2 regions of the Clostridium cellulovorans 743B genome follow, and region 2 is predicted to be linked to the other one. Evidence: riboswitches for the same ligand, from Rfam matches in the RefSeq annotation. Region 2 holds a riboswitch; the other holds the start of a gene.

Region 1 (8,239 bases), 2.0 Mb from region 2:
CAGAAAGCCACTTTTGGATGCAATTGAAGGTGGCACTACATTAAATATCGATGCGAGTATAACTGATAAAAATGCATGGGATCCAAATCACATACCTTTTACGGTACCACTTTATGTTAGAGCTGGAGCAATAATTCCTACAATAGAACGCGAAAGATATGTTGGAGAATTAAACAGTAAGGGCCTTCCTAATCCAATAACTTTAAATATTTATCCATGCAATGAAGGGGTAAAAGGAACATATACCATGTACCTTGACGATGGAGTTAGCCGTTCTTCTGCTGCAAAGACTATCAATGGTGATGAGGTTGCCAATGAAGAATATAGACAAACAGATATTACTCATCAGTATATTAGTAATAATGTTAGAGAGATAATTATAGAACGCAAACATGATAAATATACTCCTAAATATGAAACTTATTTCTTTGTGGCAATACTTCATGATGATAAAAAGACTCTTAATAAAGTTACAATAGGAGAAGAAACTATAGCTAAGATATCAAATGGAACTTTAGGTGAAAGGTCAAGTACCTTAAAAACTTCAGCTACTAACAGTTGGTACTATAATGAAGAAAATCATATAAGTTATATAAAGGTTTTTGATACTGATAAATTAATCAACATAACAGTTGAATATATGAACTAATACAAATAAAGACGTAAAATCTCTGAAATGAACAGAATTAATTGTTCATTTCAGAGGTTTTTTATGTAGTAACAATTGAGCAGTGTTACTGTTGATTGTTTCCAGTCAATAAAAAGATTATAGTGATATATTATAATTACCTACTATGTATAACAAACCAACTATTATAGTTCATAAACGAAATCAATTATTTTTCCTTTTCCTAAAACTCTTCCACCAGTTTGAATAAAAAAAGTATTGCCTTTTTAACATGGTCTTTAACCCATTCATATGCTTCTTTATTGATAGTGGGCATTCGAATTAATAATCTATAATTTTCTCCACGTTTAAGTCCTTTAATTTTTTTATCAAATACATATTCTCCTGAAGACAAGAGATTATTTCCATTTGTCCATCCATGAACTAAAGAAAATTGCTATATGTGCTATGAATTTGTAGTTCATGCCAACCTAATTGTGTTTCATTTTATAAGTAATATAATGGGAATATATCAAGGAAATACAATAAAGGATCTATTAAGGAGGATTTAAAAATGGAGAAATCAAAAAAACTATTTGTTATTGGAAAGAGACCAACAAGGACAATGATAATTGTTACAGCTGTATTAGCTATTATTGCAGGGCTAGAAGCAGGTTTCTATTTATGCAAACTATGTAAGGTGGAGGATTATAAAATATCAGCACCTATAGTTATTTTAGCAACTGCGGCAATCTTTTTCTTGATTTATGTTCCAACAATAGCAAACTGTATAAAACATTGGGATATAAGTGAAAAGTATATAGAGCTTTACAGAGTTAATAAGTATGGGACTCAATGGAAGTATGTATATGGCATATTAATTGGTAAAGAAGAAAAGTTTGCAGACAAAATAGAATTAAGTGAAATTAAAAGTATCAAGCTTTATTGGACTACAATGTTTAGTTATATGGTAATGATGATGCACCCTATTTTTTTCCGCGTCACTTTAAAAGACGGAACCGTTATAAAGTTTCTTTCATTAGTAACTTCAAATGATAAAAATTATGTAGCAGCTGTAAAACATTTAAAAGAAAAATGCAATATAGAAATAGAGGATGAGCATGATTTGCTATCTGTAATAGAGGATCCAAATAGAAGCCTTAATGAATATATAGATGAAATTGAAAGAGCAAGTGTTAAGGCTAAGAGGTAATTCAAAGGAACTCAGCGATGAGTTCTTTTTCTTTTTAGAATTTATGGATTTAAGATGCAAGCATTATTGAGAGTTATATATTTTAAGAAATTACAGACATGAGCAAATGTTGCATTTAATGTATAATAAAGAATGAGATTGAATTAAAATACATAAATGCAACTACAAAGGAGTGATTGATTGAAAAAGTCAAAGAAATTATTTGTTGTTGGAGATAAAAGTTCAAAGACTGGAATAATTTTTATTTCGTTAATAACATTTTTTTTCGTAGCAGTACAAATCGGAAATAGTGCCAATACTTTAATAGGATTCAATAAAAATTGGGGCATTTTTGCAGGAATTTTATTTGTGATAATAGGAGTTTTTGAAATACCTGTAGTGGTAGCAACGTGGAAACATTGGGATATAAGTGAAGAGTACTTGGAATACTATGATAACAATGATTATTTCCAGCAATGGAGATACTTAATTAGTATTTTCAAAGGCAGAGAGGATGTCTGTGCATTCAAAATTAGATTAACGGAAATTAAAAGTATTAAAATCTATTGGAATAGGCAGTATGCACATTATTCAACTATAAATTATACGATTTATTTCGGTGTAGCTTTGAAGGATGGGTCGATTTTAACTTTTCGATCATTAATTGGTTCAGATAAAAAGGGGTTTTTAGATGCCTTAAATTATTTAAAAGAAAGATATTTTATTGAAATAGATGATGCGTATAACGTACTAGGTGTACTAGCAGATCCTAACCAAAACCTCCATGAATATATCCAAAAAATCGAAAAGAATAGATTTTTGGGGGAGGGAATGAAGGATGATTAAGATTATTTTAAGTTTAAAAAATCAAGACTTAAAGAGCCTTTTAAAATCTGAAATTCAAAAATCTTTAAGGGATTATCCCAAAAAGATTATTTTTGCTCATGAGGATTATATTAAAGATGATTCAAATAGCGAGAACTTATTATTTTTCTTTGAATTAGTGGATAGCAGTGATATTAAGAAGGCTGAGCTGATGAAGGAAAGAAATGAGGCTGATTGTATTATTTTCTTAAGTGAAGATGAAACTTTAGTTTTTAAATCCCTAAGGGTAAAGCCTATACAGTTTATTCGTCTGAATAATTTTGATGAAGATTTCAAGAATATGATTGAAGTATTAATAGACTACTTACAAAATACCGATAGAGTATTAACTTTAAAATCTGGGACAACTATCTTTAGACTTAATGTGAAAAGTATTATTTTTATTGAATCCTTTGGGCATTATTTATCTTTCCATGCTATTAATGGAAATTATCAAGTTAGAGGTAAGCTATCAGATATTATAGAAGAAATCAATAATCCATATTTTATAAGAACTCATAAGTCTTATATTGTTAATATTAGCTTCGTGGAAAGGGTATTATCAGATAAGTTGATCTTAAAGAGTGATCTTGAGGTTCCAATAGGAAGAAATTTCAAGGATGAAGTTATAGAAAGTTATCATAAATTTGCTACATAGAATACAGGTACATTAACTATTATAAGTAAATGTGAAAACATATTGACAAAATAGAAAAATGTGGTTATAATAAAACACATAAAACATATAAGTTTACTAGAGAAAAGTATTAAGGAACTAAAGTAAAAAAAGCCCTTTTAAAAAAAATGATATTATTAACCTTATCAAGAGAAGCCGAGGGACTGGCCCTAAGACGTTTCAGCAACCACACTTTAAAGTGATGGTGCTAAATCCAGCAGATTAAATTCTGAGAGATGAGGATGAATTTTTAATTAGACTGTTTTTATGAACAATATCCATCTAATTCAGATGTTTTTTTTTTATAAATAACATAAATTCAAATAACGTCTTACATTGAATCCATATGGCGCTTATAAATTTAATTTAGATTTTCAATTTTAATATATAGAATTTCAAAAGTAGTTAAATGTTTTATAAAGATATTTGCTTTAGAAAGAAGTTGTTCCTAAAAGTTTAGATATAGATTCACCTTTCACCAAGGATATTAATATGATATTAGTATGCAAAAAGTGAAAGTGGAGAATCGGGGTGTCTATGGAATGGTAAGGAGCAATAATAATTACCAAGGCAACAGAAACTACCGGAGTAAAAAGGATTATCAAGAGACGAGCGGTTATTCTAGTAATTATCAAAGTAGTAGAAGTTATAAAGGCAATAATGCTCAGCAGAATAACGATGTCCAGCAAAATGGTAATGCTGAGCAAAGTAACAATGCTTACAGAAGTAATAATACTCAGCAAGGCCACAACAATATGCATCAAAGGAACAAAACTAAACAAAGCAACAATACACAGCAAGGTAGTAAAAAAAATCAAAACAATAAACCTTATGAAGGCTATCAGCAACGTAAAAGTAAGAATTGCCCGGACAATATTCATTATTTTGGTAAAGGCTACAGATTTGAGAGAAACGGTTGGATATATATTCACATTGAAGGAGAACCATATAAGCGTGGTTTTCAGCATGGATTCTTACTTGCAAAAGAAATTAAGGAAATTATGGATAACTTAAAGTTCCTAACTTACTGGAATACAGGTAAGGAGTGGAGTTTTTTTGTTAAGGAAGCAGAAAGACAGTTTACGAATAGGCTTGATATAGAGTATTTATATGAAATAAAAGGTATAGCTGATGGCGCATATAAGGCAGGGGTACAAGTAACTTGGCAAGAAATTCTTGCATGGAACGGTTATGGTGAACTTATAGATTTTTGGTGGCCTTATAGGAATAATGGGGTAGTTGGTAGCAATTTAGCAAGAGCCAAAGGCCGTTGTTCAGCTTTTATTGCCACTGGTTCTGCTACAAAAAATAAAAAAATACTTTTAGCACATAACACTTGGGAGAACTTTGAAACTGGGCAGTATCTCAATATAATTATAGACATTGTACCTAAAAGAGGTAATAGGATTTTGATGCAGACGGCTCCAGGATATATAGATAGCTTTAGTGATTTCTTTGTCACAGGTTCAGGACTTTTAGGCGCGGATACAAGTATTGCTGGTTTTATGAAATATAATCCTAACGGAATCCCTCAGTTTGTGAGAATTCGTAAGGCTATTCAATATGCTGATGATATGACTGGTTTTGTTGATATTATGAAGGAGAGAAGCAATGGTGGATACACTAGTATGTGGCTCCTAGGAGATATAAAAACTAATAAAATTCTTCGATTTGAACAAGGTCTAGAGTACTATAATGTAAAAACTTTGGAGGATGGCTATTTCATTGGATTTAATGCACCAGAAGATCCGAGAATCCGCAATTTAGAAGTGGAAAACAGTTGTTATACAGATATTCGTGATCATCAAGGAGCAAGAAGAGTTCGACTTACACAACTACTGGAACATCAGTTAGGAAAGTTGGATATAGAAGCAGCAAAGGATATTTTAGCTGATCATTATGATGTTTACTTAAATCAGAGAATACCGTCTTCTAGAACTATTGATGGTCATTATGAATTGGATGATCAAAAGTATCCAAGTCTTGCAGGGTCACCACCACCATTTTCACCTCAAGGCACATTAGATGGGAAGATAATAGATAGCGATCTCGCTAAGATGATGGCATTTTGTGCTAGGTGGGGAAATTCCAGTGGCATGCCTTTTATTACTCACGATTATTTTGCGAATCATCCTCAGTGGAATCATTTAAAGGGGCATCTTAAGGATAGATTTACTGAGAAGTGGAGCAAGTTCAGGGTTGGTGAAGGTGGATGTTAAAACCTAAAAGACTTAAGACTGGGGATACCATAGGTATTGTGTCGCCTGCAACAGGAATGGATAAAAGTGATATCTGGCGAGCTGTTGAAGCTTTTGAAGGCTATGGTTTTAAGGTGAAGGTGGGGCAACATGCTTACGATAATTATTACTATCTTGCAGGTTCAGACAAAGCTAGAGCAGCGGATTTAAATACTTTTTTTGCTGATCCATCAATCGATGCAATCTTCTGTAGCCAAGGCGGTTATGGTTCCCCAAGAATACTAGATGAAATAGATTATGAAGTTATAAGACAGAATCCTAAGATATTTATAGGTTACAGCGATATAACTGCACTTCATCTTGCAATTTATAAGAAAGCAGGACTTGTGACCTTCCATGGACCTAATGCCACTGGAATTTATGGTGAATATGCCACAAAATACAGAATGGGATATCTTTTCAAGGCCCTTTGCTGTGAGCGGCCAATAGGGAAAATTATAATGGCTGATCCAGATAAATATCTAGTTAAGGTTACTCCAGGAAAAGTAAGTGGAAAAACTATAGGTGGGAATTTATCATTGATCTGTGAGCTTATTGGTACTCCTTATGAAGTTAATACGGAAGGAAAAATATTATTTTTAGAAGAGATTGGCTCGGATATTCAAGATATAGACAGTAGATTGACACAGCTTTTGAACACGGGAAAACTACAAGCAGCATCTGGCATCGTCATAGGTGAGTGTACTGATTGTACTTCAGATATATATGATAAGGGCAGAACTTTGGAAGACTTGATTTTTGATAGAATAGGAAACCTTGGTATACCAGCCATTTGGGGACTTCCAATAGGACATACCCATGACCTGGCTACGATTCCTATAGGAGTAAATGCCACTTTGGATGCAACAAAGGGGGAGTTTATTATTCTAGAGACTGCCACGGAGTACTATTCATAAGATGATAAATAGCCATGAAAAGAATTAATTTTTGTTATGACTGTGGGTATCTATAAAAGCCTAGATAATCTTTTGGTGATTAGCTAGGCTTTTTTTAGGTTCTTAGATTGTAGTGCATGGCCATATTTTGGTCTAACCATGAAGACCATTGATTTGGAGTTCCATATTTTCTATAACAACATCATAAATATCACCTAATGAAGCGCAATATTCAAGGACTTTCCATGGCGTATTTGTGTGAAAGTGTATTTTTATCAGCTCATCATCTCCAACTGCAAGTAAACTATCACCTTCAATGTTTTTGAATTGGGACGTAAAAACACCGCAAAATTCAATTTTTAATAATGCGATGTTTAATAATTATTCGATTTTTATTGTTGTGTCGTTAAATTAAGAATATATTCACTAGATATAGCAAAGCTTTACTATGAATTACTTTTTTCTTTGTATCTGGGGTCGAGGAAATTCTCATTATTGCAAGTGTTAAGCTTGGGGTGAATTATTTTCCTATAAGTTTGTCATTTGAAAAAATATGTTCTATTAACCAATCATTTAAAAGTTGTAAAATATTTATTATGTATTGATCTTGGTTTTGATCAATCTTTGAAAAATCTACATCGTTAATTCTTTTTATAAATGCTTCATGCTCAACTTTTTGAGTAAACATTCTTTTATAGTTAATACTTTTCATGTATTCTTCTTCAGCTTTAAAATGAAAGGCAGTATAATTTTGAAGCTTATGTATTAACTCTACTATCTTATTATATTTATCAACTACATAATCATTTTTTAATAATTCATAAGCTTCATTTGCTATTTCAAAAAGAACTTTATGCTGTTCATCAATGAAAGCTATTTCTGTTTTATATTCATCTTTAAATTCATACAATAGGTATTACCTTCTTTCGATATAATGATATAATGTTATGATTGTATTTTATTAATGATAATATACAAATTAAATAATAAAGACCTTATGAATTATAGGCTCACCTTTTTCTGTTTTGCCAAGAGTAACTTCCATTACACTCTCTTTTTATACCCTTTTATCCTGGTATATCTCTATTCTTATCTACACTTATATTCTTATCTACACTTATATTCTTATCTACACTTATATTCTTATCTACACTTATATTATTATTTACTATCTATACTATAATCGCTAAAGATACATAATTAATCTCTTTGGTCCTATGTCAAGATTTAGTACAAGTTAAAATGAGAAGTTTATCCTCATATTAACTCGCCAATAGCATTCCTTGCTTTTTTGCTTTTTCATACAGCTTTTCAAAATCATCTGGCGACATATAGTCGCAATGACTGTGAATACGTTGTGTATTATAGAAGGCTTCAATATATTCAAATACTAGGCGATATGATTGTCTATAATTACAGATTTTGAATCTATTCAACCATTCTCTTTTGATTAAGGAATGAAAGGATTCGATACAAGCATTATCCCATGGAAAGGCTTTCTTAGAATAGCTTAGTTGCATTGTTTCAGTAGCTTTTCGGTATTCATTTGAAACGTATTGACTTCCTCGATCACTATGTAAGATAAGTGGTTCCTCAGTATTTCTTCTTGCTTTGGCTTTGTTAATTGTTTCTATCACACATGCTGCTTCCAAAGTTTCTGAAAGCGTCCATGCGATGATTTTCCTTGAATATAAATCCATAATGCTGGTTAGATAAACAAACCTTTCTGTTGTCCAAATATAAGTTATATCACTACACCAGACGGCA
Region 2 (8,239 bases):
AAATACTCTTTTGCCATCACTAATATCTCTTTAACATCACTCTTGCCTTCTATCATGTATTGAGTAATTACAACATCATTATTCTTTTCATCGTAGTAGCAACAACCAAATACTCCAACGCATATTGGAACTTTATATACGCAATGTTCTAAATCAAAATATAACGCATCTCTAAAAATTTTATTATTTCCTTCATAATTTAAAGCATATTTAGCATCTACATTATCAAGTTTTATTCTATTTTCTCTAATAATCAAAATATCACTCTTTTCTACTTCCTTTTTGTAGTAGCACAAGATATTATATCACACAATTCAGTATATGCATAATTATCACAGCTGTTACAGCATTCAAAGTCAATTATTCGATTTTAAAAGAAGAAGGCATCTCACCATTTGAGACACCCTCTTCTTATAAATACACTCTACTTAGAAAGCTGGCACAACAGCCCCTTTAAATTCATCATTAATATATTTCTTTATTTCTTCTGAAGTAATTGCTTTGTTAAGAGCTTTAATTTTTTCATCATTTTCATGACCTTTTTTAACTACTATAATATTAGCATATGGTGAATCAGAATTTTCTATAAATAAAGAATCCTTAACTGGGTTTAAGCCTGCTTCTAGTGCATAGTTCGAATTAATAACTGATAAAGCAACGTCAGGAAGAGTTTTTGAAAGTTGCTTAGCTTCTACTTCACTTATCTTGAAATTCTTTGTATTCTTTGTTATGTCCGCAACTGATACAGTCTCTTTATCTGGAACTTCAAATAACCCAGCTTTAGCTAGAAGTTTTAAAGCCCTAGAACCATTAGAAGAATCTAATGGAATTGTAATCTCCACACCTTCTTTTAGATCTTTTAGATCTTTTAGATTTTTCGAATATATTCCTAATGGTTCAATGTGGACCTTTTGAACTGCTACTAAATCTGTACCTTTTTTCTTATTAAAGTCATTTAAATACGGTTCGTGTTGAAAGAAGTTAGCATCTAATTCTCCACCATCTAAAGCTGTATTTGGAAGCACATAGTCATCAAATATTTGAATCTCTAAAGTATATCCTTCTTTTTCCAATATAGGTTTAACCTTTTCTAAAATTAGTGCATGTGGATTAGCTGACGCTCCTACAGTTATAGTTTTATCATTTTTATTTTCAGTAGCTTTTTCTCCCTTTGAAGTTCCTGTACCACAAGCTGTAAGTGATACTGCTAATAATCCTGCTGTTAATAAAGTTTTCCATTTTTTCATAATCAATTCCTCCTAATATCAAATCACTATTTCAATTTCTTATAAAGTAAATCTCCAATTATCTGAATACCTTGTACTAATAAAATCAATATTACGACTGTATAAAAAATTAATGCATTATCAAATCTAGAATAACCTATTTGAATAGCTACATACCCAAGACCTTTTGCGCCTATTGCTCCTGCCATTGCAGCATAACCAATAAGTGAAATTATAGAAAGAGTGATTCCTCTAACAATAGATGGAACTGCTTCCTTTATCATGACTCTAAAAATTATTTGAAAATTGCTTGCGCCAAAAGATTTTGCAGCTTCAATTATCCCCTTATCCACTTCTTTTAAAGAACTTTCAATTATTCTTGCTACAAATGGAGCAGCTCCAATGGTAAGTGGAACAATAGCCGCAGTATTACCTATTGCCTTTCCTACTATAAATCTTGTAACTGGAATAACAGCAACAATCAATATGATAAAAGGAAAAGATCTAAATACATTAATAGTAATATCCAAAAGTCTATATATTATTTTATTTGGTCTTAACCCCTCTTTATCAGTTATAACTAAAATAATAGCTAAAATAAATCCTATTAATACAGCAAAAACAGTAGACCATCCAACCATATATATAGTATCAATTATTCCTTCTAGGAGATACGTATCCCATGCTTTGATAAAATTGTTCATCTTTAAACAACCTCCCAGCCAATGTTTTTACTATCTAAATATTTAGAAACTCTTTCAAACTCAACGTCTTTTATATTGATAACAAGACTTCCTAAAACATCATCTCTAAATCTTTCAAGTCTTCCCCATACAATTGAAAAATCTATGTCAAGTTCTCTTGCCATTGAAGTAATCAAAGTTGTCTCTGAATTTTCCTTAGGGAAATATATTTTTATATTTTTCCCGGTATCAGGAATAAGCTCTTCCTCTGAAATAAGCTTTTTCAAAGCTTTAGGTTGCTTTAAGAAAATATCCTCTACATCACCAGAAACAACTACTGCACCTTTATCTAAAACAGCTACTCTATGACAAACCTCTCTAACTACCTCCATTTGATGAGTTACGATAACTATAGTAATCCCTAAATTTTCATTAATCTCTCTTAACAATGAAAGAATAGATTTTGTAGTGTTTGGGTCTAATGCGGAAGTGGCCTCATCAGATAATAAGATTTTAGGCTCTAATGCTAAAGCTCTTGCAATTGCTACCCTTTGTTTTTGTCCACCACTTAATTCTCTTGGTTTAGCATAAATTTTATCCTCTAAGTGAACTATCTTTAAAAGCTTTTCCACTCTTTTTTTAGTTTCTTTTTTATCATAGCCCCAAACCTCTAAAGGAAGTGCTATATTCTCATATACGTTTTTTCTTTCTAAAAGACTAAAGTGTTGAAAGATCATACCTAAGTCTTTTCTAAATAATCTTAGTTGTCCACTTTTTAAACTTTTAACTTCTTTCCCCATAACTTCGATACTTCCTTTGTCATAGGTTTCTAATCCATTCAGACATCTTAAAAGTGTTGATTTACCAGCACCACTATGCCCAACTAATCCAAATATTTCACCTTTTTTTATCTCAAGATCTATAGATTTTAGTATAGGTTCATTAGAAAAGCGCTTTTCTAGATTTTTAATTTTTATCAAGTGTCCTCCCCCTAACTGATGTATTTTTTACTATCGATAGAAAAAATAAACACCCGAGGATTCTCGGGTGTAAAATGCATTGAATCCTCATCTCTCAGCTTCTTCAGCTGCTGGATTTGGCACCTTATACACAATGTATTGGTTGCCGGGCATCTTTGGGCCAGTCCCTCCGCCACTCTTGATAAGTGAATGTTATTAACTTTTCTATATGTTATCAAATGGTCAAAAGTGTGTCAACAAATTTTTATAAGTTTTTTAAAAATGATAAAAATTCTCTAATGTTATTGCTAAAATATCCATGTATAATAAAAAATAATATAAACTTCATATTTTTTATTCCTCCAATTCCAATAAGAAAACTTTATAATTATATATTTTAAGCTTATTGCAATTTTTGTACTCTTCAGTTCCATTTTTCTAAAATAAGCATACTATGAATAGTAACATGAATATTTTCTAAAGTTCTTACACCTTTTAATTAAGTTTGCCAGGAGGTAATAAAAATGAGTGATGAGGTGGATAAGAGAGAAATTGCTATTCAACGATCTAAAGAATTGAAAGGTAAAATAGAAGATTACATGATAGCTAAAGAAAAGATTCCAAGAGGTTTATCAACTATTCAAGAAAAACTTATTACAGAGAAAAGAGAAAAGATTCTAGATATACTCAACGCTACAGAAGATGATTGGAATAATTGGCATTGGCAAATAAGTAATAGGATAAGTGATATAAAAATACTATCGAAAATAATAAAATTAAGTGAAGAGGAAGCAGAACATATAAAAAAAGTAGAACAAAAATATAGATGGGGTATCTCTCCATATTATGCATCTTTAATTGATGAAAGCAATTCAAACCCAGTAAAGTTGCAATGTGTACCTACACTATTTGAGTTAAACGATGAAGGTACCTTAGACCCTATGGGAGAAGAATATACTAGTCCTGCTGGCACTATAACACGAAGATATCCTGACCGTCTTATAATAAATGTTACTAACATGTGCGCCTCCTTTTGTAGACATTGCCAACGACGAAGAAATATTGGAATTGTCGATAAACATCAAAGTATATCAGATTTAGAAGAATCTATTGAATATATAAGAAACAATCGTGAAATTAGAGATGTTCTCATAACTGGTGGCGAACCCTTATTGTTATCTGATGGGATGATTGATTGGCTTCTTGGTGAATTATTTAAAATAAAAACATTAGAATATGTGAGAATTGGAACTAGAGTACTTGCCACATTGCCACAAAGGATCACTGCCAATTTATTAAGCATCTTAAAGAAATATTCTCCATTATATATTAATACTCAGTTCAATCATCCTCTTGAAATAACTAGAGAAGCAAAGGAAGCTTGCGACAAGCTGGCTAATATAGGTATACCGCTAGGCAATCAAACTGTACTTTTGAACGGAATAAATAATGATAAATATGTAATGAGACTTCTAAATCAGGAACTTTTAAAATGTAGAATCAAGCCTTACTATATATTTCATGGAAAAAAAATTATGGGTACCACACATTTTAACACTTCTATAGATGATGGTATTGAAATAATGGAATATTTAAGAGGTTATACTTCTGGTATGGCTATACCAACTTACATTATAAATGCGCCAAATGGAAATGGGAAAACTCCAATTTTGCCTCAATATATCATTTCACGGGGTAAAAACAACGTGAAAATAAGAACCTGGGAAGGAAAGATTTTTGATTATCCTAACTATCCAACTCAATCATTAGAAGATAAATTGTACAAAGATAATAAATAAAAAAAATAATCAACCTCTAAGTCTTGATAAAACTAAGAGGTTGATTGTTTTTATATATTCTAAAACTTATATATTTTTTATATTGCAATCCATGAGATTATGAGTCTTTTGCCAGCTTTCTAAGCTTAAATAATTCTTTGGAATATCTAATTATATTCGTACAAGCTTTTTCTATTAACGCTAAATCTCCTGAGTGATAAACACAAACCTTAGCAGGTTTTCCGTTTACCTCTATCAGCCACACATTACCAGCTTTATCTATTGCAATATCTATACCTAATTCCCCTAAGCTACCATACTTTTGTTCTAGCTGTCTACATACAGCAATCACCAGTTTATCTACATCATTAGTTATTAAATGTGAGTTAGAAAAAAGGCTAGGAATTACCTCGGTAAACTTCCCTACTTTTCCCCCACTACTTATATTCGTTACTACACTTCCTTGTGCTGCAATACGTAAAGATTTATCTACAACCTCCCAGGTATCAATATCTTTTTTTTGAGCAAGTACTCTTATATCAAATGGGCAATCATTTAATTGAGCAATATCTATACCTTGCTGGATTATAATATTTTTTCCAATAAATTTATTCGCCTCAAGAAAGCTATGAATTTCTTGTACACTAAGATTATCTGAAAATTTTTTTCCCTTTATCTGATAACTTAATATATATAAGTTATGACTAAATTCTTGTACCTTATATATATTTCTACCTCTACTTCCTCCAGAAGCCTTTATATATACAGAACCATACTTATGAATAAAATCTACTATCTGAAAAGGATGCTGGTATCTTGAGGTTTCTGGTAAATGATTTGTAACCTCTAAGTTCTTCGACAAAACCTGATGTGTCTCCAATTTATTAAAATAAGCTTTGCTATTAATAAACGGAATCCTATATTCCTCCTTTAGTCGTTGCCTTACAAATTTTCCGACCTCTTTTTCATTAGTTAAAAAAGTAGCACGATCATAAATTACATTTGGAAATGTACATATGATTTTTTCCCAACTTTTGTTTTCTTTATTAAAGGTTAAACCCCTAATATTCTGAGAGTGCCAATCTAAGCTTAATGGAGAAAAAACTAACAATTGAACTGCTTCTCTAAAAGCAGCTTCTGCAAGAAAGTTCATTTTCCAAGATAATATTCCTTTTGATAAGCGATTAAAGTTATAATTATTAAAATAAATACCTAAAATCATCTTAAGCCTCCCAAACATCTGTACTAGCAGATTGAAAACCTGTTAGAAATACAGCGTATTCTATAGGACGTGTATAACAACGGGACATTAAAGCATTATCCTTTAGCCATTTTAAACTTACTTTTAGTGGCTTACCATTTATCTCAATAATCCATACCTGTCTATCTATATCAATAGTCATATCAAGACCTAATTCAACACAATCACCAAATTCCGCATCTATAGTTTCAGCAGCCTCCCTACCTATAGTCACAATCTTTTCATATAGACCATTTTTTGTAGTAATATCCTCATTAAATTCTTCTTTCAGCACCTGACCAATTTCCGCCACTGCTCCACCACTTCTAGGACTGGTTATTATACTTCCAGGTGCCCCCATTCGAATAGCTATACCAGTAGGCTGCCAAATCCCCTGCCAATCTTTTTGATACAGAAGTCTGAAATCAAAAGGATATCCCCTATAAGACGCTTTTTTAATTTCTTGCTGGATTAAATATCCTCCACCTAGAACAGAATAATGATTAATCATATTATCTATATCCTGTAGATTTGATAAAAAAGCAACTTCATTTTCAGTATCTGTTCTGTGTTCTACCTTATAGATTCCATTGGGTTCTTTGCTAACACGAAAAATGCCCTTTCCCTTATAAAGTGCATCTGGTTTTAAGTAAACACGAGGACTTGTCCTTAATGCTTTTTCTATATCTTCATAAGATTTATAAAGAATTGTTTTAGGAATTGCGGCTATTAATCTAGGATTTTTCTCTAAGGCACATATAGTTTCCCACTTTGCAAGTTTAGGTATAGAATTAATAACTTTATAATCTTTGCCTAGTTTTTTTCTAAATTCCATACCAAATCTACGACCGATAATACCAAAACACCTGTCATATATAACCATAGGCAATGGAAGAATCCGTGGAATCCACTTTGACTTTTCTCTTATCATTCCTTTTACCAGTTTCTTTTCCCAATCAATATCTCCTATAGAAAAAAGACAACATACTCCATTTAACTTCTTGATAGATATAGCGATTTCTTCATAAACATGATCTGTTTTTCCTTCACTCAATGCTGCAATCTTCTTAGAATTTATATAAGTTCCAACTAAGGGACCAAATTCCAACTGATTATTATTTAAATTTAATACCTGTATAAAAGAATTATCTGGGATAAAAATTTGCGATTTTAAGTTCTCAGATAAATATAAAATATTTGAATCAAATTCTACTCTATTTTCAATTACCTTTTTAACCTTAAGACTTATAGAACCAAATTTAATAGTAATATCTTTATTCTTATCACCATTACAATACTCTTGGTTTTGAGCTTCAGTTAAGTAACAAATATCATTTTCAGATTTTTTATAAATAACTTTAATAACGCTATTATCATTTTGGCAATGATTGTTTCTAGTTAGAAACTTAGAATATTTATAAATTCCTAATACTTGAGGTTTTATTTTATTATTACTTTTATCATCTTGGAGATTTTTGAAGACTAAATTTATAAGAGAGACACCATCTATGTCAACGATATCTGGAGTAAGATTATCAACTTGGTCACAATTAGCTTTAATAATCCATATTCGACCATTTATATCGATTCCTATATCAATGTTCATTTCTCCCATAGTACCAAAACTCATTTCTGTATAACTTGCTAACATAGCTGATAAGTCATTAATTTTTTCTGTTCTTGGGATTATTATAGACTGATATTTTTTTTGTAACTGATAGTATATCTTTTCGTAAGTAGAGATTTTTTTTCCAACATCATCTGTAATATTGAAATCTTCTTTTATCATTTTAACTACTCTATATATGGCTTCCCATTTACCACATATATTTTTCATCATAAGTAGATGCAGACTTATAGTATAATCTTTATATTTTAATAGTTTTATCCCCTGCTGCACAATAAATTTACTTTTTGATAAATACTCAGTTATAAAATTTTCAAACTCCCTTAAATTATTTAAAATTATATTTTGGGTAGAGTCTCCAAAATAGTTAAGCTTATATTTGTTATTAATCTTCTCTATAGAGAAAATTACTTTTTCCTTTTTACTATAAGCAGATTTTATAAATATAAATCCATATTTATTTAACATAAGAAGCACATCATCAAAATTCTTATATACAATTGTTTCAGGAAGATATTTTTGTATTTCAGTATAATTGCTAAGTTTTTTATATAGTGTGAAGTTTTTAATCCCTGTACAATCATTTATTAGTTGTATGTTGTACTGTTCTTTAAACCTTTGTATATGTTCATTTATCTGTTTACTGTACGAAAGTTTTTTAACATATATTACTTCTGGGAAAGGGAACCAAGCATAATCACATCTATTTAGTTCAGGATTAAATGT

The links. A riboswitch is a leader RNA that binds a small molecule or an ion and turns the genes downstream of it on or off. The one in region 2 is predicted to bind S-adenosylmethionine.
Region 1: another riboswitch for S-adenosylmethionine. It lies ahead of CLOCEL_RS05390 (C45 family autoproteolytic acyltransferase/hydrolase); the one in region 2 lies ahead of CLOCEL_RS13370 (methionine ABC transporter ATP-binding protein).

What each region holds. Positions count from the first base shown of each region.
Region 1 covers NC_014393.1:1,302,736-1,310,974, forward strand. The annotation lists gene CLOCEL_RS05370 (TIM-barrel domain-containing protein) at 1-649, shown strand, start outside; gene CLOCEL_RS05375 (hypothetical protein) at 1,182-1,820, shown strand; gene CLOCEL_RS05380 (hypothetical protein) at 2,001-2,645, shown strand; gene CLOCEL_RS05385 (LytR/AlgR family response regulator transcription factor) at 2,638-3,321, shown strand; SAM riboswitch class I at 3,480-3,582, shown strand; gene CLOCEL_RS05390 (C45 family autoproteolytic acyltransferase/hydrolase) at 3,882-5,558, shown strand; gene CLOCEL_RS05395 (S66 peptidase family protein) at 5,552-6,493, shown strand; partial or broken gene CLOCEL_RS22220 (kinase to dihydroxyacetone kinase) at 6,626-6,796, opposite strand; gene CLOCEL_RS05400 (bacteriohemerythrin) at 6,993-7,382, opposite strand; gene CLOCEL_RS05405 (IS3 family transposase) at 7,735-8,239, opposite strand, start outside.
Region 2 covers NC_014393.1:3,258,809-3,267,047, forward strand. The annotation lists gene CLOCEL_RS13355 (ribonuclease H-like domain-containing protein) at 1-257, opposite strand, end outside; gene CLOCEL_RS13360 (MetQ/NlpA family ABC transporter substrate-binding protein) at 429-1,247, opposite strand; gene CLOCEL_RS13365 (methionine ABC transporter permease) at 1,274-1,930, opposite strand; gene CLOCEL_RS13370 (methionine ABC transporter ATP-binding protein) at 1,933-2,889, opposite strand; SAM riboswitch class I at 2,974-3,077, opposite strand; gene eam (glutamate 2,3-aminomutase) at 3,393-4,667, shown strand; gene CLOCEL_RS13380 (YheC/YheD family endospore coat-associated protein) at 4,765-5,868, opposite strand; gene CLOCEL_RS13385 (YheC/YheD family protein) at 5,870-8,239, opposite strand, start outside.